One region of the Metabacillus sp. SLBN-84 genome, then DNA from elsewhere that is predicted to be linked to it. Evidence: riboswitches for the same ligand, from Rfam matches in the RefSeq annotation. Region 1 holds a riboswitch; the other holds the start of a gene.
The links. A riboswitch is a leader RNA that binds a small molecule or an ion and turns the genes downstream of it on or off. The one in region 1 is predicted to bind glycine.
Positions count from the first base shown of each region.

Region 1 (11,117 bases):
TATCAGCTCAAGACCTCTCCAGGCATGTGAAAAAAGTGGTGCAGGAATACCTGTTTTGCGCAAGGCTGAATAAATTTGAACGCAAACACTGGCTTGAGAAAATAAGCACCGCCTACACGCAGCATCCTTTGATCAGGCTTGCATCAAGCAAAGAGGCTGTCATACATGCGGTCGAAATCATGAATAAATCTTCCCTGCTCGGCGTCCTGAAATATCCGGAAGATATCGCCTATTGGCGGCACCGCGTCGAAATTGTCATGAGGCCGTATCGCAGCATTCCGCCGGCCTGGCAATGGACGGTCTGCAGCCACGAAAAAGAGCTTGCGCTGCATGCGGATTCAGATTCGATTATCTGCACATGCAGCACCTGCCGCTACTCGGTTTCCTATCATGTTACAAAGGAAGGGGCAACCCTTCCGGATGAAGTCAATATCCCACAGGCAACAAAGCGAATTGCAACCATCGAACGGCAGTTTAACGAAATTGCGGTTCAATCTAAGGAAACGATGGAGAAGCTTTACGCTTTAAAAGAGATCCAAACCGAATTAGAGCAGCACGCTCCAATCATCAAACAGATACAAGACCTTCAAACCCGGCTTGACGACACATCGGAAAACCATCCTGCGGCAGCAATCTATACAGAGATTGAGCAGCTGGTCTTTCCGGATACAATCCAGCCTGACTTGCTCAGTCTATCAAGCGTTTCTGTGCCCGATGCATCTGTCCTTAAAAAAGCAGAAACCTGGAAAAAACAGCTCGCACATGACCTTGGAGAAAGCCTTGAGCAGCATCTTGAAACACTTCAGGAGCTCGCCGAAAAACACAAGCCGCGGCCAAATGATATCATCTTTGAAATCAAAGGTTTCCGGCTGCTTAGATCGGAATACGAAAAAATCCAGCTTTTCCTGCAGGAAGAGACTGTCCCAAACCACATGCTCGTGCAGATCCTTAAAGGAGAAGCCACAAGCAAAATCCGGCGCAGCGGCTTCCATGAAGCTGAAGTCTTCGGCCTTTTAAACGAATGGCCGGCGAAATATATCACAAAAGCCATCATAAAAAGCTGCTGAGGTCATCAGCAGCTTTTCACTTTAAATTCTTCTCCTGTCTCATGATATACAGCCACATAGACCCGTATGTCACAAAGAGCAGCAGGAGAAACACGGGTACAGATAGAACATCGTGTATCAGCATCTCGCATCCTCCTTTACTTTAGGTTTCCCCATGAAAACGGGAAGAATAAGTAAAAAAGAACGACGGATAAAACAGATACCAAAATAGCAATAGAAGGCTTCCTGTAATGAATTGTCAGGACGATAAACAGAATCAGATTCAGCGGGATATTCAGCCAGCCGTTCCACCCGTTGTCATACACATACATGCCTTTATGTGAAAAAATCCATTCAAGTGCGGAGTAAAAGGCCGTCCAGACCGCTATGTAGATCCACTGATTTCTTCTTTTAGCAGGAAATCTCTGAAGATAAATAATCAGCCCCATCGGACAGATGAAAAAGGTAAAAGCGGCATTAATAATGGAATGGTTCAGCCATTCTGCCGTCACCCCTCTGAATGCCCAAAGCGTGTGGTCGTAATAAAAATAATTGTACGTCATATTCACGACAATAAAAAAAAGCACCGTCGGATACTGCTTCTCCCATTGTTTCCAATCGATAAATTTATAAGCAAATAAGATCCAGACTGCGATTACAAGCAAAAGATACATTCATTCACCCCAAACGTTTGATCATACTTGCATTCTTAACGCATTACGGGGGTTGTATACTTACTCACAGCAAAAAGGGCATTGCCCCGGGCAATGCACCTTTTCCTGCTTATAGTTGTCCAAATCCCCTTGTTTTTGGGGTCCTAGCTATAAACGAGTTCTTTTTTTTTCACAAGACCAAGCGTCTGTCCGGTCGATTCTTCCATTTTGCGGAAAATCTCAGGATGATCTGAAAGGGACAGACCGTAGGAAGGAATCATTTCCTTCAGCTTCGGCTCCCATGCTGTCATGTGCTGCGGGAAGCATTTTTCAAAGACCTCGAGCATGACATGAACAGCCGTTGAAGCACCAGGAGATGCTCCAAGAAGGGCAGCGACAGAACCGTCTGCAGCACTCACCACTTCTGTACCGAACTGAAGCGTTCCTTTGCCGGCATCCGTATCTTTGATGACCTGAACGCGCTGGCCCGCGACCACGATATCCCATTCCTCGTTTTTGGCGTTCGGAATGAATTCTCGCAGCTCATCCATGCGTTTTTCATGCGACAGCATGACCTGCTGAATCAGATACTTGGTCAGCGCCATCTCTTTCACGCCTGCAGCAAGCATCGTCATCAGATTGTTCGGCTTGACTGAGCTGATCAGATCAAGGTTGGAACCCGTTTTTAGGAACTTTGGCGAAAATCCCGCAAACGGTCCGAAAAGCAGGGATTTTTTCCCGTCGATGTACCGTGTGTCAAGATGCGGAACCGACATCGGCGGAGCGCCGACCTTTGCCTTGCCGTACACTTTCGCGTGATGCTTCGCAATAACATCCGGATTCTTGCAGACGAGGAACAGTCCGCTGACAGGGAAGCCCCCGATCTGCTTCGACTCCGGAATACCTGTTTTCTGCAGCAGATGCAGACTGCCGCCTCCGCCTCCGATAAACACGAATTTCGCCCGGTGGCGCTCAACCTGTCCGAAACCGTTCTTCACTTTCAGTTCCCATGAACCGTCACGCGTGCGCTTTAAGTCCTCGACACTGTGCTTGTAGTGGACCTCCACATTTTTTCTCTCCAAATGATCGAAGAGCATACGGGTTAAAGCCCCGAAGTTTACATCCGTACCTGAATCGATTTTCGTCGCTGCAATCGGCTCGGACGATGTGCGTCCTTCCATCATAAGCGGAATCCATTCCCTCAGCTTTTGATGGTCGCTTGAAAATTCCATCCCGTGAAACAGCGGGTTGTCTGATAACGCTTCCAATCTTTTTTTCAGAAACGCAACATTTTTTTCCCCTTCCACAAAGCTCATATGCGGAATCGGCATGATAAAATCCTCAGGACTTCGGATCAGATTCCGTTTGACCAAGTAGGACCAGAACTGTCTGGAAAGCTGGAACTGCTCATTCACCTTCACAGCCTTGCCGATATCAATCGAACCGTCCGCTTTTTCCGATGTATAGTTAAGCTCGCACAGCGCAGCATGACCCGTACCTGCATTGTTCCATTCATTCGAGCTCTCTTCACCCGGACTTCCGAGTTTTTCAAATACTTTAATGTTCCACTCTGGTGCTACCTCTTTCAGCATCGCTCCAAGCGTTGCACTCATAACCCCGGCACCAATTAGAACCACGTCTGTTTTGTTCTTTAAGCTGCTCATACTACCCATCCTTATCCCCTAAATTTGCAAAAACGAGCAGGCTACCGCATAAACATGCAGGAAGCCACCTTTGAACATACACAAGTCTTCTGAATATCAGTTTATCACAGTCTATTATGAATAGATTAAATTTTACTATTATCTGATAATTATAAACCATTTCCGGGCGGTTAAAAAGGATAAGTTCTCAGCGGATATGCAATTCCCCAATTATTGTATGATTTTTTCCGGCAAAAAAGACTTATTCGGACATCCCGTGCCGGGGAACTGAAATTTACACATATTGTATATTTTAAAGATTCATGTATAATGTATCTAAATGATATATATCTTTTAGATAGGGTGAACAGAATTGAAAACCTACAGCGATACGACCTACGCCATTCTTGGCATTTTAACGACAGACTGCAGAACCGGCTACGATATAAAGCAGCTGATTGACAGGAGTCTGACCCATTTCTGGAAAATCAGCTACGGGCAAATCTATCCGACTCTTAAAACCATCGTCGAAGAGGAACTGGCAACCGTCACGATCACCTCTCAGCCGTCGAAACCGGAGCGAAAGGAATATCATCTCACGGCAAAAGGGAAGGAAACGCTTAAGAACTGGCTTGAAGAACCGATTAAACAAATCCCTGCAGAGCGCAATGAAATGCTGCTCAAATTGTTTTTCGGACGCCATCAGTCCAAAGAAAACACGGTAAGGGTTTTAAAGGATTATAAGACAAATCTGGAAGCCCGGTACCTTACATATACAAGCATCGAAGAAAGCATTACGGCCCATAAAGATCACGCAGAAGATGCCGTCTATTGGCTCTTCACACTGGATTACGGAAAACGAATGACAAAGGCGGCAATTGAATGGTGTATGTTTACTCTTGAACAGCTGGTAAAAGAGGAGGAATAAGAATGGCTCAAAGGGTGAATGCAGGGAGGTACACGACAGACAACCAGGAAAACATCGTTGTTTTTCTGATCGGAATGAGGGTAAACAAGCGACTCGCCCTGCACAAGTGGCTTCCGGTCTTTTTTGCCATGCCGGGAATGATCAGGGAGCTTTATATGAACAAGGATGAATTAGGCTTCCTGTCCATGGAAAGCTATTTCGGTCTTAGAACAACGGTCATGATTCAATATTGGCGCTCAACAGAGGATCTGCTCGCATATGCAAGAAGCGATAAGCACATGACGGCATGGAAAAACTTCAATCAGAAGATCGGAAGCAATCCTTCAGTCGGCATATACCATGAAACCTATGAAGTAAAAGCCGGAAACTACGAATCGATCTATGGAAACATGCCTGCGTACGGCTTAGGAAAAGCACTCAGCTTTATTCCGATTGAAGCAAGCCGCGCCTCGGCAAAACAGCGGCTGACGAAAGAAGGAACTACCTCCTCCATTTAAACCGCAAAAGAGGCTGCAGACAATTGTCATGCAGCCTCTTTTCATCAGGTCAGGGACCTTTTTCTCGATGAATACAGCACATACAGCAAGATAAACCACACAGGGGTCAGCATCAGCGCCGGACGTGTCTCTTCCGCCACTAGCATCACGATGAGAATCAGCCCGAACAGCGCCAGCACGGCATAGTTGATGAACGGCGCAAACGGAGCCTTGAATTCAGACTTTGCATGCAGGTCCCCTCGGGTTCTCCGGTATTTGATGTGGCAGATTAAAATCACGCTCCACACCCAGATAAAGCAGATGGCGCTGATTGTCGTCACAATGCTGAAGGCCTGCTCGGGAATCAGCTTGCTTAGAAGCGCACCCGCTGACACAACGGCAGCCGAAAGCCACAGCGCGTTGCCGGGCACGTGCTGCTTTGTCAGCTTCCTCATGGAGGACGGCGCCTGGCCGCGTTTGCTCAGCGTGAACAAGATCCGGCTTGTCGAAAACAGGCCGCTGTTGCAGGCAGATGCTGCAGACGTCAGGACAACAAAATTAATGATTCCCGCAGCAAGCGGAATTCCGATGAGGCTGAACGTCTTCACAAAAGGACTCTCAGAAGCGTTCAGCTCCGTCCATGGATTGATGCTGAGCAGGACGATCAAAGCGCCGACGTAGAAAAACAGAATCCGAAGCGGAATCTTATTGATGGCAGACGGAATGTTTTTTCGCGGATTGGACGTTTCCGCGGCAGATACCCCGACCAGCTCCACCCCGACAAACGCAAACACAACCATTTGGAACGAAAGCAGAAATCCCGTCATGCCGTTCGGAAACAGGCCGCCGTGCTCCCACAGATTGCTTACCGAAACAGTTCCCGCATCTGTCTTGAACCCCATCACAATCAAAATCACCCCAACGACGATCAGCGCAAGGATCGTCACCACTTTGATCAGTGAAAACCAAAACTCGAGTTCCCCAAAAAGCTTCACCGTCAGCAGATTGAGCCCAAGCAGCAGAAGCAGGCACACAATGGCAGGAACCCACTGCGGAATGTCATACCAGTACTGCACATATACCCCGACTGCAATGACATCGGCCATCGCCGTCATGATCCAGCAGAACCAGTACGTCCACCCTGTTACAAACGCCGCCCTCGGGCCCAGATAATCCTCGGCAATATCCGTAAACGACTCATACCCCGCCTTTGACAGCAGGAGCTCCCCAAGCGCCCTCATCATGAAAAACAGTGCAACCCCGACAATCAAGTAAGCGAAAATAATGGACGGTCCTGCAAGCTGAATCGCCTTGCCCGACCCCAAAAACAACCCCGTTCCAATCGTTCCGCCTATTGCAATCAGCTGCACATGGCGGTTCGCCAAATCTCGTTTCAATTCCTGCTGTGCCATTTGTGAATTCCTCCTTCATAGATGTAAAAAACCCAATAAAAAAAGAGACGGGAAGACTCCCAATCTCTTTTTGAAGAATACCAAAATAGCATTTGCCGCCCGAAAAACGGGTACACCAAACTCTAAATCTATACTCTTCTGTCCTTTTGCCTGAGATTGTGAACCCTTCGGCGCCGCTAAAGCGGTCTCTCCAGAAGCTGCTCCGGCTGTAGTGTAATCCACAGCCATCATAGCCTGCTCTATTAAAATTTGAGTATTTCTGAATAATGACTAATTGTAGGGGGTGTGGCATTCCTTGTCAACAGTCCTGCAATGCAAGGAAGAAAGTTCCACGCTCTAATTGATAATTATTTTCATTGACAACCCGTCATATTGAGGATAAATTAATGATAATGATAATTGTTATCAAATAAACTGGTACTAAGGAAGGAACGACAAATGAATACAAGACGCAAATTTTTAACACTGGCTCTTTCTATTATAGCTGTACTTATGATTGCGCTTGCAGGCTGCTCAAGCGAGCAATCAGGCACATCGGAAAAATCTTCTGAAAAGAAAGCTGATTCAAAAGGGGAAGATACACAATACCCAATCACGATCAAGCATGCATTCGGCGAAACAGTCATTGAAGAGAAGCCGGAACGCGTTGCAACCATATCATGGGCAAACCATGATGTTGCACTTGCTTTAGGTGTGGTGCCGGTAGGTTTTTCAGCAGCAAACTACGGCATTCAGGATGACAGCGGCATGCTGCCATGGACGAAAGAAAAAGTGAAAGAACTCGGTGAAGACAATCCGAACATCTATCAGGATACAGACGGATTAGACTTTGAAGCGATCTCTGACTCACAGCCGGATGTGATTTTGGCAGCCTACTCAGGCATCACGCAGGAAGAATACGATACATTAAGTGAAATCGCACCGGTTGTAGCTTATAAGTCAGCCCCTTGGGTTGCTTCATGGCGCGAACAGGTCATCTATAATGCAATGGGTATGGGAATGGAAGAGGAAGGCAAAAAGCTGATTGCCGATACAGAAAAACTCATCCAGGAAAAAGCAGGCGATCACCCTGAACTTAAAGGGAAGAAAGCGGCATTCGTCAGCATTTCAGCTGATGATCTCTCCAAGTTTTACATATACACTCCAGCTGATCCGCGCGGAGAGTTCCTGAGCGAGCTTGGGATGGAATACCCTGAAAGCATTACGAGCCAGCTTAAGGATGAAGACGGTTTCTATCTTGAATTAAGTGCAGAGAATGCGGATATGCTGAACGGTGCTGAAATCCTTGTTTCATATGGAAATGAAAATACGTTAAAAGCCTTACAGGAAGACCCGATCCTTGGAAAAATTCCTGCGGTTCAAAATGGATCTGTTGTCATCATTGGAGACAACACTCCGCTCGCTGCGGCCGGCAATCCAAACCCGCTTGCAATTGAATATTCCATCGATGAATACTTAACATTACTTTCAGAAGCTGCAGGCAAAGTAAAGTAACATGATGAACCAGTCCGTTACAGAAAAGAAGCAGCTGATGATACCCAGACATTTCATAAAGGTTTTGATTTTTTCCCTCATTTTGCTCGGCTTATGCACAGCGGCTTCTCTTATGTTCGGGTCCCGAACAGTTGGATGGAAGGAACTCATGGACGGTCTGTTCCATCCTGACGTACAGTCCCACGGAGCAAATGTTGTCCGCCAGAGAATTGCACGGACGGTATTCAGCCTCATGTGCGGCGCGGCCCTTGGCATCTCAGGCGCCCTCATGCAGTCTGTCACGCGCAATCCGATTGCAGATCCGAGCATATTGGGAGTAAACACAGGGGCGGCACTCTTTGTCGTCTGTGGCATTACCTTTTTAAATATCAGTACGGCAGGCCATTATATCTGGCTTGCACTTGCAGGGGCAATCATAACGGCCATTTTTGTATTCGGAATCGGTTCAATGGGGAGTGGCGGAGCCACGCCCCTTAAACTCGTTTTAGCGGGTGCGGCCACAAGTGCAGCCTTATCATCGCTTGTGATGGCCATCATGATTCCCCGTTCAAGCGTCATGGATCAATTCCGTTATTGGCAGGTAGGGAGCGTCGGGGCAGGGAACTGGGATTCTATCTCTCTGTTTGTTCCGTTTCTTCTTACCGGAGTTCTGATTGCCGTCTTCTCGGCACCTGCGCTGAATGCACTTGCTTTAGGCGATGAAGCTGCCTCAGGTTTAGGCGTACGCACAGGCACGCTCAGGCTGTTTGCTGCTTTTGGCGGCGTCCTGCTGTGCGGGGCAGCAACGGCGCTGGCAGGTCCGATCGGCTTTATCGGTTTACTTTCCACTCACGTAATACGGCTCGTCATCGGTCCTGATTTGCGGTATGTCATTCCGATGTCCGCACTTTCAGGGGCCATTATTTTAACGATATCTGATGTGTGCGGCAGGCTTGCCGGAAGACCCGGCGAGCTTGAAGTCGGCGTCGTGACAGCCTTTATCGGGGCTCCCATCTTAATCCTACTAACTATGAAAGCGAAAATGCGTGCCTTATGATGAACGATACGATTAACCTTATTATGACAGGCAGAAAAAAGAGACGGCTCCGGTTCATCCTCGTGACTTCCCTTCTGGCAGTCATTGCGTTTGCCCTTTGCTGCGCCATGCTCATGCTCGGGAATACGATTTATCCCGTTCAGGATGTCATCCGTGTCCTGCTGGGGGAAAAAGTACAAGGAGCCACATTTACAGTAGGCACACTCCGGTTTCCGAGGATGATTGCAGGCTTGTTTGCCGGTTTTGCTTTCGGCGCTGCAGGAGCAGTCTTTCAGACCATGCTGCGAAACCCGCTGGCGAACCCGAATGTCATCGGGATAACAGCCGGCTCAAGTGCAGCCGCCGTTTTTTGCATCGTTGTCCTTCATGCAAGCAATACCGTCGTTTCCGTTGCTTCTATTTTTGGCGGCCTTGCCGCAGTACTCGTTATTTTCCTGTTATCAAAAGGATCCTCTTTTTCAATCGGCCGGTTGATCTTGATCGGCATCGGCATTCAGGCCATGCTTGATGCCGTGATTTCTTACCTGCTGCTAATCGGACAGGAACACGACATTCCAACAGCTATGAGGTGGCTGAGCGGAAGCCTGAACGGATCGAAGATGGAGACCCTCTATCCCCTGATTATCGCTGTTTTGGTGTTCACTCCCGTCCTTGTAGGACTCGGAAAACGTCTGGACATGCTGGAGCTTGGGGAAGAGGCAGCATCCTCTCTCGGTGTAAATACGGATCAAACACGACTGGTCCTGATTATCAGCTCTGTTCTAATCATTGCGCTTGCCACCGCTGCAACGGGACCGATCGCGTTTGTCGCATTCCTTTCCGGACCGATCGCAAAAAGACTGACAGGTGCCGGATTTTCACCGATTATTCCGGCAGGTCTTACAGGCATCATCCTTGTGCTCGCATCTGACCTTATTGGACAGTTTGCCTTTACTGCCAGGTACCCGGTCGGCGTCATCACCGGCATCCTTGGAGCGCCGTACTTAATTTACCTGCTGATCCGAATGAACCGGAAAGGAGATTTATAATGAAACCGGCACTTACCTTTAAATCCGAACAAATCACGGCTGGATACGAGAACAACCTCATCCTTCATGATGTCAGCCTCTCGATTCCAAGCAATAAAATCAGCATCATGATCGGAGCAAACGGCTGCGGAAAATCCACCCTGCTCAAAACGATGGCAAGGCTCATTAAACCCGTTTCCGGGCAAGTCACTCTTAACGGAAAACCCATCAGCAAGATCCCGCCAAAACAGCTTGCAAGAGTGCTCGGGCTATTGCCCCAATCCCCGATCGTCCCTGAGGGGATAACTGTTGCTGACCTGGTAGGACGCGGAAGGTACCCTCATCAGACGTTTCTGAAAGGCTGGACAAAAAAGGACTATGAAGCGGTCGCCGAAGCCATGGAAATCATGAACATCACAGAATTTGCCGACCGCAGCATCGACGAGCTTTCAGGCGGCCAAAGACAGCGTGTCTGGATAGCCATGGCTCTCGCGCAGCAAACGGACATCCTGTTTCTCGACGAACCGACAACCTATCTGGATATCACCTATCAGATCGAAATTCTTGATCTGCTGACAGACCTGAACAGGAAGCACGGCACGACCATCGTCATGGTCCTTCATGACATCAACCTGTCCGCCCGCTATGCAGACCACATCTTTGCCCTTCAGCAGGGACGGCTTGTCGCGGAAGGCACACCTTCAGAGGTCATCACAAGCACATTGATCAAAGACACCTTCGGCCTCAACTGCACCGTCATACCGGACCCGGTCTCGGGCTCTCCGTCTGTGGTGCCGATTGGAAGACATCATGTGAAGAGGGAATGCAGTGTGTATTGACGGTTTATAAAAAGGGGATGAATCGACTGGGATATAAAGGAAGGAAACCGTTAGATATAGGTTTTCTTCCTTTTTTTAATGGCTGACAGCATACAGGCCTTAAAACTCTACGTGAACAACATCTGGCTCTCTGCCTCGTTTTGTCAGGATAACAACCGCTTCATAATCGCTTTTCCATTCAACAGAAATCTCATCCGGTATTTTTGTTTTCACTATGCTTTTGTTACCGTAGTTGATTCTGATGGAAGGGGAAGGAAAATCGTCTCTTTTGACAATCTCGATTGAGTTTACCTGATTAGGAGATTCACTTACTTTCAACCGGGTTTCCTGAGGGGATAAAACGTACCAGGCCGCTGTTGAAAGGATCAGGATTCCTAAAATGACGGCAACTAAAAAACACCCGATTTTGGTGGTAAGCTTCGTTTTTTCCCGTTCTAATTTTTCATTGTCATTCCAATCCATAGCCTTGTCCTTTCTTTCCATAACTTGATCTTCTAAAACAAAAAAGTCACAGCCATTTCACTGTGACCCTGATTTCTTTTCATTCTTTACGGCGAAATATGAAGCACATAAAAGGAATAGT
Region 1 is NZ_JBRJIP010000001.1:153,556-164,672, reverse strand. It holds gene RKD52_RS00835 (RQC-minor-2 family DNA-binding protein) at 1-1,067, shown strand, start outside; gene RKD52_RS00830 (CBO0543 family protein) at 1,205-1,720, opposite strand; gene RKD52_RS00825 (malate:quinone oxidoreductase) at 1,864-3,363, opposite strand; gene RKD52_RS00820 (PadR family transcriptional regulator) at 3,716-4,270, shown strand; gene RKD52_RS00815 (DUF4188 domain-containing protein) at 4,273-4,767, shown strand; gene RKD52_RS00810 (amino acid permease) at 4,812-6,158, opposite strand; glycine riboswitch at 6,287-6,362, opposite strand; gene RKD52_RS00805 (iron-siderophore ABC transporter substrate-binding protein) at 6,597-7,652, shown strand; gene RKD52_RS00800 (FecCD family ABC transporter permease) at 7,654-8,688, shown strand; gene RKD52_RS00795 (FecCD family ABC transporter permease) at 8,685-9,716, shown strand; gene RKD52_RS00790 (ABC transporter ATP-binding protein) at 9,716-10,534, shown strand; gene RKD52_RS00785 (hypothetical protein) at 10,634-11,017, opposite strand; gene RKD52_RS00780 (hypothetical protein) at 11,054-11,117, opposite strand, start outside.

Region 2 (11,117 bases), 1.3 Mb from region 1:
ATCCGTCCAATCCGCTGTTCAAGCCGCATCGGATTCCAGGGAAGATCATAGTTGATGATGTGATTGCAGAACTGCAGGTTGATTCCTTCACCGCCAGCCTCTGTCGCAATCAAGACTTGAACACGGTTTTTGAAAAGGTCCTTCATCCAGTCTTTTTTTCCTCTCTTGAATCCTCCCCTGAATGGAACAGATGAAATGCCGTGCTGCTGAAGGAACCATTGAAGATAAAACTGGGTGGCCCTGTATTCTGTGAAAATGATGACTTTGTCGTTGATTTGCTGAATCAGTTCAACGGTCCGCTGTGCTTTGGAATTTCCGTCAACTTCATTAATGCAGTTCATCAGTTCTTCAATGACAGAGTCTGGAAGAGGGGATGCTTCACCTTCAGGACGCTCCGCCATTTTTTTCAGCGTCATGTAGACAGCTTCCCTGCTTGAGCATGCCTCTCTTTGCAGCGTCATGATTGAAAAGGTGCTGGCCGAAGAGGCGCCGAATGTTTTTAGACGTGAGATAGCCGTATACAGCTGGCGTTCACTTTCAGACAGTTCAATCGGAACGGTTTCAACATGCCGTTTAGGCCATTCAATGCCCGTATCTCCCCTGCGGTTGCGGATCATGACTTTGTTCACGAGTTCCTGAAGATGCTCATGGTGTTCCAAAGAGCGGTTCTTGGCAGAAAATACTTCTGAAAAGTAAGCTTCGTTGCCTAAATGACCGGGCTTCAGCAGAGAGACAAGATTAAAGATCTCTTCTACGCGGTTTTGAATGGGCGTTGCAGTAAGAAGCAGGCAGTATTTCTTTTTCAGGCTCTGAACAAATTCATAGTTTTTTGTTTTGCTGTTTTTCAGTTTATGAGCTTCATCGATGATGACCAGGTCGTACTGCTGGTTTAGAACAATTTCCCGGTGAGGGCTTCTTTTAGCCGTATCAATAGAAGAAACGACGACATCGCAGGCTTCCCATACGTAGCTTTTCTTTTGCTCAACGGCTGGAATATAGAACTTTTCATGAAGCTCTTTTGCCCACTGGGAGACAAGAGAGGCCGGAACAAGAATGAGAATTTTCTTAGCCAGTCCCCGAATCATATATTCCTTGACGATAAGTCCTGCTTCAATCGTTTTTCCAAGGCCCACTTCATCTGCAAGAATAGCCTTTCCGTTCATGTTTTCCACCACTTGCCTCGCGACCTCCAATTGATGGGGAAGAGGAGTGAAGTCTGTCAGGTGATTTGGAGCCTGAAGCCCTTCAAAGGATGGAACAATCAGGTGCTTTTGCACGGCGCATGCCAATTTGTAATTCTCCCAGCTGGCCCATGGGCCGTCATCATCAAGTTTTTTAAGAAAAGCATCTTGCCACGCGGAGTCAAATTTCAGTTTTACGTTCATGATTGACAGCCCTTTCAAAAAAGAATAGATCTATCTCTATTGTTCACGTTAAGTGGTAAAATAGCAGGTTATCACGATGGATTAGATGAAATGACAGTAAAACACGAACATTCCAATGTGTTTTAAACGAAACATTTGTGAAAAAAGTGATTGATGAATAAAGACCTTAATGGTAGGATGTTAATAAGTAAGAAAGTTGCTAACTTACTCAGTTTTCAGTCAGCGGGCTTCTTATGTCAAAAATGTCATAATGTCTAAAATGTCTACTTATCAGTATCACCAATTAATGAAAAAATATGAGCGGATGAGAGCAAGGGGAGAGACTGCAGCATACGCATGCAGCGCCGAAGGAGCAAACTGATGTGAATCTCTCAGGCAAAAGAACTCTTGCTTGACGCAACTCTGGAGAGAGTTTGTGAAAGCGGCAAACCACCAAAGGGGAAAGCTCGGCCATTTTATTGACCGGGTAAACTTTCAGGTGCAGGGACAGAGACTTCCATTAAAGGGAGTTCTCTGTCCTTTTTTTGATGAAAAAAAGAGGATCATACCGGGAGGCGATGAGATGGCGGATTTAAAGCGGACACCGCTTTTTGACTTATACAAAGAGCAGGGTGCAAAAACGATTGATTTCGGCGGCTGGGACTTGCCGGTGCAGTTTTCTTCTATTAAAGAAGAACATGAAGCTGTTCGCGAAAGAGCAGGCTTGTTCGATGTATCCCACATGGGGGAAATTGAAGTAACAGGCACAGGCAGCCTTGCGTTTCTTCAAAAAACAATGACAAACGATGTTGCTCTTTTGAAAGACGGAGGAGCACAGTATACCGCTATGTGCTATGAAGACGGCGGAACGGTGGATGACTTATTAATCTATAAAAAATCAGATGCGCATTATCTCCTTGTAGTGAATGCATCCAACATTGAAAAGGATTTTGAGTGGCTGAATTCCCAGCTGTTCGGGGACACGGAACTGCAGAATGTATCGTCAGATGTTGCCCAGCTCGCTATCCAGGGACCGCTTGCTGAGTCAATCCTTCAAAAACTCACGGATACAAATTTAAGTGAAATCAGGTTTTTTAAATTCAAAGATAACGTAAAAATTGCAGGAGCTGATGCTCTTGTGTCAAGAACAGGCTATACAGGTGAAGATGGTTTTGAGATTTACTGCGCCGCGTCTGAAGCACCTAAGCTTTGGAAGGCGATTTTGGAAGCCGGAAAAGAAGATGGTCTTCTGCCATGCGGACTCGGCGCCCGTGACACGCTTCGCTTTGAAGCGAACCTGCCGCTTTACGGCCAGGAACTTTCCAAAGACATTACACCGATAGAAGCAGGCATCGGGTTTGCGGTGAAACCGAACAAGGAAAGTGATTTCAACGGCAAAGCAGTATTAAAGGAACAAAAGGAAAACGGACCGGACCGAAAGCTTGCCGGAATTGAAATGATCGATAAAGGCATACCGCGATACGGCTATGAGGTGTTCGCAGGAGAAGAACAGATCGGGGAAATTACAACCGGCACACAGTCTCCTACACTTAAAAAGAATATCGGGTGGGCACTGCTTAAGAAAGAATTTGCTGAGCCCGGCACTGAAGTGTTTGTTCAAGTACGAAAGAAACGCTTAAAAGCAGTTGTCGTGCAGACGCCTTTTTATAAACGACCAAAAAAATAAACCGGGTTGAAAGGGGAATACATCCATGAAACATCGTTACTTGCCGATGACAGAGCAAGATCAGCAGGAGATGCTTCAAGCTGTCGGAGTAGCATCGATTGATGAGCTTTTTCAAGACATTCCTGAAAGCGTGCGATTTAAGGGCGAATACAGCATCAAGAAAGCGAAATCCGAAACAGAGCTAATGAAAGAGATGAGCGCGCTTGCTGCTAAAAATAAAGATTTAAGAAGCAACGCATCTTTCCTTGGAGCTGGTGTTTATGACCACTACATGCCGATCATTGTGGATCATGTGATTTCAAGATCAGAATTTTATACGGCCTACACGCCATATCAGCCTGAGATCTCACAGGGCGAGCTGCAGGCTATCTTCGAATTTCAGACGATGATCGCAGAGCTTACCGGCATGGATGCAGCCAACTCTTCTATGTACGATGGCGGAACGTCACTTGCTGAAGCGGCTATGCTTGCCTGCGGACAGACGAAAAAGAAGAAGGTCATTGTGTCAGGAGCCGTTCATCCTGAAAGCAGAGATGTGCTGAAAACGTATGCTAAAGGACAGTACATTGAGGTTGTAGAAGTGCCTGTCAAAAACGGCGTGACGGACCTTGATGCTTTGAAAGCAGAAATGTCTGATGATGTGGCGGCAGTTGTTGTTCAGTATCCTAACTTTTTCGGCCAGATTGAACCTCTTAAGGACATTGAGCCGATTGCCCATACAGGCAAAAGCATGTTTATCGTCTCTTCCAACCCGCTTGCACTTGGAGCATTGACACCACCGGGTGCATTCGGTGCCGACATTGTTGCTGGAGACGCGCAGCCGTTCGGGATTCCTACGGCATTTGGCGGCCCGCACTGCGGCTATTTTGCTGTCACACAGAAACTGATCCGCAAAGTGCCCGGCCGTCTTGTCGGACAGACAAAGGATGACCAGGGACGCAGAGGCTTTGTTCTGACGCTTCAGGCACGCGAACAGCATATCAGACGTGATAAAGCGACATCAAACATCTGTTCAAATCAGGCTTTGAATGCACTTGCAGCATCTGTTGCCATGACAGCGCTCGGAAGAAAAGGAGTCAAAGAAATGGCTCTGCAGAATATCCAGAAAGCAAACTATGCTAAAAAGGCATTTAAAGAAAAAGGATTCGACGTGCCGTTTGACGGACCAATCTTTAATGAGTTTGCCGTTAAATTAACTAAGCCCGTGAAAGAAGTGAATGCCCGCCTGATTGAAAAGGGCATCATCGGCGGCTTCGATCTCGGCAGCGTATATCCTGAGCTTGAAAATCACATGCTCGTAGCTGTAACAGAACTTCGCACGAAAGAAGAAATTGATGCATTCGTTGAGGAATTGGGGGATGGACATGAATAACGAGAATCAGCCATTGATTTTTGAACTGACTAAGCCTGGCAGAACAGGCTACAGCCTGCCTGAAATGGATATTCCAGAACGATCAGCAGATGAACTCATTCCCGCTGACTATCTCCGCACAGAGGAAGCTGAACTGCCGGAGGTATCAGAGCTTGATATCATGAGGCACTATACAGCTCTTTCAAAGCGCAATCATGGAGTGGACTCAGGCTTTTATCCGCTTGGTTCATGCACGATGAAGTATAACCCGAAGATAAATGAAAATGTTGCCCGCATGGCAGGGCTTGCCCATATCCATCCGCTTCAGGATGAGAGCACCGTACAGGGAGCCCTTGAGCTGATGTATGACCTGCAGGAGCATCTTGTAGAAATTACAGGAATGGATGAAGTCACGCTTCAGCCGGCAGCAGGTGCTCACGGAGAGTGGACCGGACTTATGATGATCCGTGCCTATCACGAAGCAAACGGCGACACCGGACGCACAAAGGTCATCGTACCTGATTCTGCCCACGGAACCAATCCTGCATCTGCCACGGTAGCGGGTTTTGAAACGGTTACTGTAAAATCAAACGAACACGGACTCGTCGATCTTGAAGATCTGAAGCGTGTGGTAGGAGATGATACCGCTGCGCTGATGCTGACAAATCCGAATACGCTGGGTCTTTTCGAGGAAAATATTCTGGACATGGCAAAGATCGTGCATGATGCAGGCGGCAAACTGTACTATGACGGAGCCAACCTGAACGCCGTACTAAGCAAGGCACGTCCCGGAGATATGGGATTTGACGTCGTTCACTTAAATCTCCATAAAACCTTTACCGGGCCGCATGGCGGGGGAGGACCGGGTTCAGGTCCTGTCGGTGTAAAAGCAGATCTTATTCCGTACCTTCCGAAGCCTGTTTTAGTGAAACGTGATGACAAATATGCATTTGACTATGACAGACCGCAGTCCATCGGAAGAGTCAAGCCGTTTTACGGCAACTTCGGAATCAATGTGCGTGCATATACGTATATCCGCACAATGGGTCCGGACGGATTAAAAGCTGTGACAGAGTATGCTGTTTTAAACGCAAACTACATGATGAGAAGACTTTCAGAAGCGTATGATCTGCCGTTTGACAGACACTGCAAGCATGAATTTGTTTTATCAGGGAAAACGCCAGAAAAAACTTGGCGTGCGCACGCTTGATATCGCGAAGCGCCTTCTGGATTTCGGCTACCACCCGCCGACGATCTACTTCCCGCTCAATGTTGAGGAGTGCATCATGATTGAACCGACGGAAACCGAGTCAAAAGAAACACTTGATTCATTTATTGATGCCATGCTTCAAATTGCGAAGGAAGCAGAGGAAAACCCTGAAATGGTTCAGGAAGCTCCTCATACTACCGTTGTTGGACGTCTTGATGAGACAACGGCAGCACGCAAGCCGATTCTCCGTTATCAGAAGCAATAAGAAAAAGGATTCGCCAAGTGGCGAATCCTTTTTGGTTATTTACAGAATGTTAAATTGTTCAGTGATGTGGACAACCTGATAAAGTCATCTGCGTCCAGCTCCAGCGCCTAAATCCTCTGTCAGAACAAATCCGTCAAAAAAGTCAAACCCGGACTTTTCTGCCGGATTCTTATCTGCCTATCGGATCTGATCACGGCGCTTCCGCTTTTGTTATTATTTTTTCGTTTTAATTCTTCCGCTCCAGCCTTTAAAGCCGCCTTTTAATGTGTAAAGGTCCGAATAGCCTTTTTTCTTAAGCATCTGAGCTGTGCGTCCGCTTCTTACTGTGTTTTGGCAATACAGATAAACAGGCTGGTCTTTGCGGATTTCTTTATGGCGCTGTCTCATTTGTGACATTGGGATGTTTCTTGCGCCAAGAATATGGCCGCCTTCAAATTCGTTCGGCTCGCGTACATCGATAAGCTGAGCCTTTCTGTATCCTGCACGGAATTCCTCTTCCGTTAATGTTTTCATAATTTTACGCTGGTAAAAATAAGAGAAGATAGTGTAGGCTGCAATTGCGCCGACTAAAATTAATAAGAAAACCCATGTTGTCAAGCTGACCCGACTCCTTTTTTATACCCTTTATGCGGGCTGGTTCATGTAAACCTCTGTTTATTGGACAAATATAATTATATAAGAGCAGGGTCAAATTGTCATCCATGAATCAGAGTTATTTATTTTCATCCGGTAATTCTTTTTGATAGACTATGATAGCGGAATGAATTTAACAAACAGCCTAAGCATGAAAAATGGGGTATGAACATGGAGAAAGAAATTTGGAGATTTATTGATTCGGGCAATTGCTCTCCTGCTTACAATATGGCGCTAGATGAGGTGCTGCTTGAGTGGAACAGCGAAGGGAACTTTCCGCCTGTAATCCGTTTTTACGGATGGAACCCTGCGACACTCTCTGTAGGTTATTTTCAGAAAGCGGAAAAAGAAATTGATCTTGAAGCTGTTAAACGGAACGGACTCGGCTTTGTGCGCAGGCCAACCGGCGGCAGGGGTGTCCTGCATGATCAAGAACTTACATACAGTGTCATTGTTTCAGAAGACCATCCTGAGATGCCGAAGACCGTTACAGAAGCATACCGTGTGATCTCAGAAGGAATTCTTCAGGGATTTAGAGAGCTTGGCCTAGATGCATATTTTGCTGTGCCAAGAACGGAGGAAGAGAAGCAGGGGCTTAAAAATCCGCGTTCAGCGGTTTGCTTTGATGCCCCATCCTGGTATGAGCTTGTCGTTGAAGGAAGGAAAGTGGCAGGCAGTGCCCAGACACGTCAAAAAGGCGTGATTCTCCAGCACGGCTCGATTCTGCTTGATCTTGATGAAGATCTTTTGTTCAGCCTGTTTAAGTACCCAAGTGACAGGGTAAAAGAACGAATGCAGAAGAACTTTAAAAATAAAGCAGTTGCAGTGAATGCTCTCAGAGAAACAAAAGTAACAATTGAAGAGGCAAAAGAGGCGTTTATAAGAGGGTTTGAAAAAGGGCTGAACATTAAGCTCGAACCGTATAAACTGACTGAAAAAGAACAGGCTGCAGCCATGAAACTGGCAGCTGAAAAATATGAATCGGATGAGTGGAATTATAAACGATAAGCGGCTGAAATAAGTCGCTTTCGTTTATTTTTATTTTTCTATTTATTTCTATGTGTTCCTTATTTTTCTAGGTTTCTGCTCTCTTTTAAATTTGCAACCGACAAATTACTTCAAAAAAAGTGATTTACAATCTCCTATCTTCTTTATTCTCTTTTTTTCACACTCAATTATGAAGTTTTCAATTTGACAAAATGACAACAGACTGACTTTTTATCCATATATAGTATTGTCGAACAAAAAAGAAACACTATATATTGATAAACGGATGGCTGTGTGATAAATTAAATCAAGTACAAAGATAATAGGGGAGTTGTTTGAATGACCGTTGCACTGAATGAAAATCTGAAACTTGATGTGGACAAGCTTAACCACGATATTTCACTTTTTCCCCAAGTTCATCCGATTACAGAAGATATGAAGCTTACACACAAAGGTGTATCCCGTTTAGTCATGCTTGACCGGTACACATTTAAAGACACTGAAAAGCTGACGCTATCCAAAGGCGATTTTGTCGTTCTGACAATTAAAGAAGATCCGAAATTCCCGGCAAGAGGCCTCGGGTACATCTTAGATATAGACTGGCAGGCAAAAATGGCGCATGTACAGGTGGAAGAAGAGTACCGCCTTTCACTTGAGAAGCCTGAAGAAGTAGAATCAGGAGTCATTCACCGCTCTCTTGACGTTATAGAAAAACCGCTTGAAGTATATTACGAACAAATAGCCAAACGGAATGCGACAGGTCTTGCATCTGTTGAGAAAACAGAAGAAAAACGCAAGGAATGGTTTGAGAAGTTCTATCATGAACTTGTCGGCCTGAACTTTGTTCCTGCAGGACGCGTGTTATACGGAGCGGGAGCGGGAACAGATGTGACGTATTTCAACTGCTACGTGATGCCGTTTGTGCAGGATTCACGCGAAGGCATTTCCGAACACCGCAAGCAGGTCATGGAAATCATGAGCCGCGGCGGAGGCGTCGGGACAAACGGTTCAACGCTGCGTCCGAGAAACACCCTTGCAAGAGGAGTCAACGGCAAATCATCAGGCTCCGTATCCTGGCTTGATGACATCGCGAAGCTGACTCATCTGGTTGAGCAGGGCGGATCCCGTTAAATACAAAGTCCACACGGCGGGATAAAAATCTCGTGAATTGCTGGAACACCCTAAAGCTTTTTCAGCCACAACGTGACTGGCAACAGTGAGCGTGAAGGCCTGAAAATGAAAAAGATGACACAATGGGCAATCAGCAGCGAAGCATCTTTGGAAACGGAGATGAACGTTCAGAGACTATTGAAAGCACCTGTAAGATGGTGCGAGTAAACCGGATTTAGTATCCGGGGCACGAGACAAAATCATACGGCTGATTTTGATGATAGAGTCCGATCTCATGTGAAAGCATGAGAGTCAGGCAGAAATGACCTGACCCCTCTTAATGGAGGAGTAACAACTTGCGTGGCGCACAAATGATCATGCTTGCCGACTGGCATCCTGACATTATTGAATTCATTATTTCCAAAATGCAGAATCCCCGTATCCTGCGTTACCTGATTGAAAATACAAATGATGAAACAATTAAGAAATACGCCCAGGAAAAGCTGAAGTTCAAGCCGCTTACACAGGACGAAGAAGCCATGTATCAGAGCATCGTCAATTACAAGCAGATTCCGGGCTACGGCGGATTTAACGAGAAAATCATTAAAGACGCTGAAGTGAAGCTTGCAGTCGGCGGAACTTATACAGTTCACAATTCCGAATTCCTTACAGGAGCCAACATCTCTGTCACGCTGACAAAGGATTTCATGGATGCTGTTGAAAAGGATGCCGATTACGAGCTGCGCTTCCCTGATGTTGAAAGCTACAATGCAGAGGAAATGAAGGCTTACAATGAAGACTGGCATAACCACGGTGATGTACGCGAGTGGGAAAAACTCGGCTACAAAGTGCGCACATACCGTACGATCAAGGCGAAAGAACTTTGGAACCTGATCAACATCTGCGCAACATACTCTGCAGAGCCGGGCATTTTCTTCATTGATAACGCCAATGACATGACAAACGCTAAAGCATATGGACAGAAGGTAGTTGCAACGAATCCTTGCGGGGAACAGCCTCTCGCACCATATTCTGTCTGCAACCTTGCTGCCGTAAATCTTGCAGAAATGGCAGACAAAGAAACGAAAACAGTTAATTTCGAAAAACTGAAAAGAACGGTTGAAGTCGGTGTTCGCATGCAGGATAACGTAATCGATGCAACGCCGTACTTCCTTGACGAAAATAAAAAACAGGCACTAGGCGAACGCCGTGTAGGTCTTGGTGTTATGGGACTTCACGACCTTCTGATCTACTGTGAAACACAGTACGGTTCTGAAGAAGGCAACGAGCTGATTGACAAAGTCTTTGAAACAATCGCTGTCACGGCTTATAAAGCATCTGTAGAGCTTGCAAAAGAAAAAGGCAGCTTCCCGTTCTTGACTGGCGAAACGGCTGAAGAAACGAACAGACTGCGCCAGGCATTTACTGAGACCGGCTTTATGAGCAAAATGCCGACTGATATCCGGGAAGATATCAAAGAATACGGTATCCGCAATTCACACTTGCTGACTGTTGCTCCCACGGGATCCACTGGAACGATGGTCGGAGTTTCAACCGGACTTGAACCATACTTCTCCTTCTCTTACTACAGAAGCGGAAGACTTGGCAAATTCATTGAAGTAAAAGCAGATATCGTACAGGAGTATCTGGATAAAAATCCTGATGCAGATCCGGAGAATCTTCCGGAATGGTTTATCTCAGCTATGGAACTGAGTGCAGAAGCGCATGCAGATGCACAATGCGTCATCCAGCGCTGGATTGACAGTTCAATCAGCAAAACGGTTAACGCTCCTAGAGGATATACGGTGGACCAGGTCCAAAAAGTGTATGAGCGTCTATATAAAGGCGGAGCAAAAGGCGGAACAGTCTACGTTGACGGAAGCCGGGACACTCAGGTCCTTACATTAAAAGCGGAGGAGAATACCTTCTCTGAAACAGAAGAAGCACCGAAAGAAAAAGGCAAAGTTGTTCTTGTGGATACAATCCAGGCTTTGCGCTCGACAAATGTAACAATCGGAAACGAAGTGGGCAATACATGCCCTGTATGCCGCGAAGGTACAGTTGAAGACATTGGCGGTTGCAACACATGCACAAGCTGCGGTGCACAGCTGAAGTGCGGATTATAAGAAACGGAAGAGCCGGGACATCCGGCTCTTTTCTTGTGCTTCTCCCGCAAGCTTTCTTGTCATGACCTGCAAACTAGTGTACACTTGTAATGATTTCCTATGTTTTGAACGTTTTTTTGGAGGGGACCGCATGCCAACACCAAGTATGGAAGATTATATTGAACAAATCTACATTTTAATAGAAGAAAAAGGATATGCCCGTGTTTCAGATATCGCGGAAGCATTATCCGTTCATCCCTCCTCAGTGACAAAGATGGTCCAAAAACTAGACAAAGATGAATATCTCATATACGAAAAATACCGTGGACTTATTTTGACGCCTAAGGGCAAGAAGATCGGAATAGCGCCTTGTCTACCGTCACGAGCTGCTTGAGCAGTTCATGC
Region 2 is NZ_JBRJIP010000001.1:1,501,917-1,513,033, forward strand. It holds gene RKD52_RS07450 (DEAD/DEAH box helicase) at 1-1,385, opposite strand, end outside; glycine riboswitch at 1,690-1,782, shown strand; gene gcvT (glycine cleavage system aminomethyltransferase GcvT) at 1,948-3,051, shown strand; gene gcvPA (aminomethyl-transferring glycine dehydrogenase subunit GcvPA) at 3,077-4,423, shown strand; partial or broken gene gcvPB (aminomethyl-transferring glycine dehydrogenase subunit GcvPB) at 4,416-5,877, shown strand; gene RKD52_RS07470 (rhodanese-like domain-containing protein) at 6,091-6,450, opposite strand; gene RKD52_RS07475 (lipoate--protein ligase family protein) at 6,682-7,518, shown strand; partial or broken gene RKD52_RS07480 (ribonucleotide reductase N-terminal alpha domain-containing protein) at 7,837-8,625, shown strand; partial or broken gene RKD52_RS07485 (vitamin B12-dependent ribonucleotide reductase) at 8,967-10,733, shown strand; partial or broken gene mntR (transcriptional regulator MntR) at 10,864-11,117, shown strand, end outside.
Region 2: it holds a riboswitch for glycine, as region 1 does, so the genes downstream of both, gcvT (glycine cleavage system aminomethyltransferase GcvT) here and RKD52_RS00810 (amino acid permease) in region 1, are expected to answer to the same signal.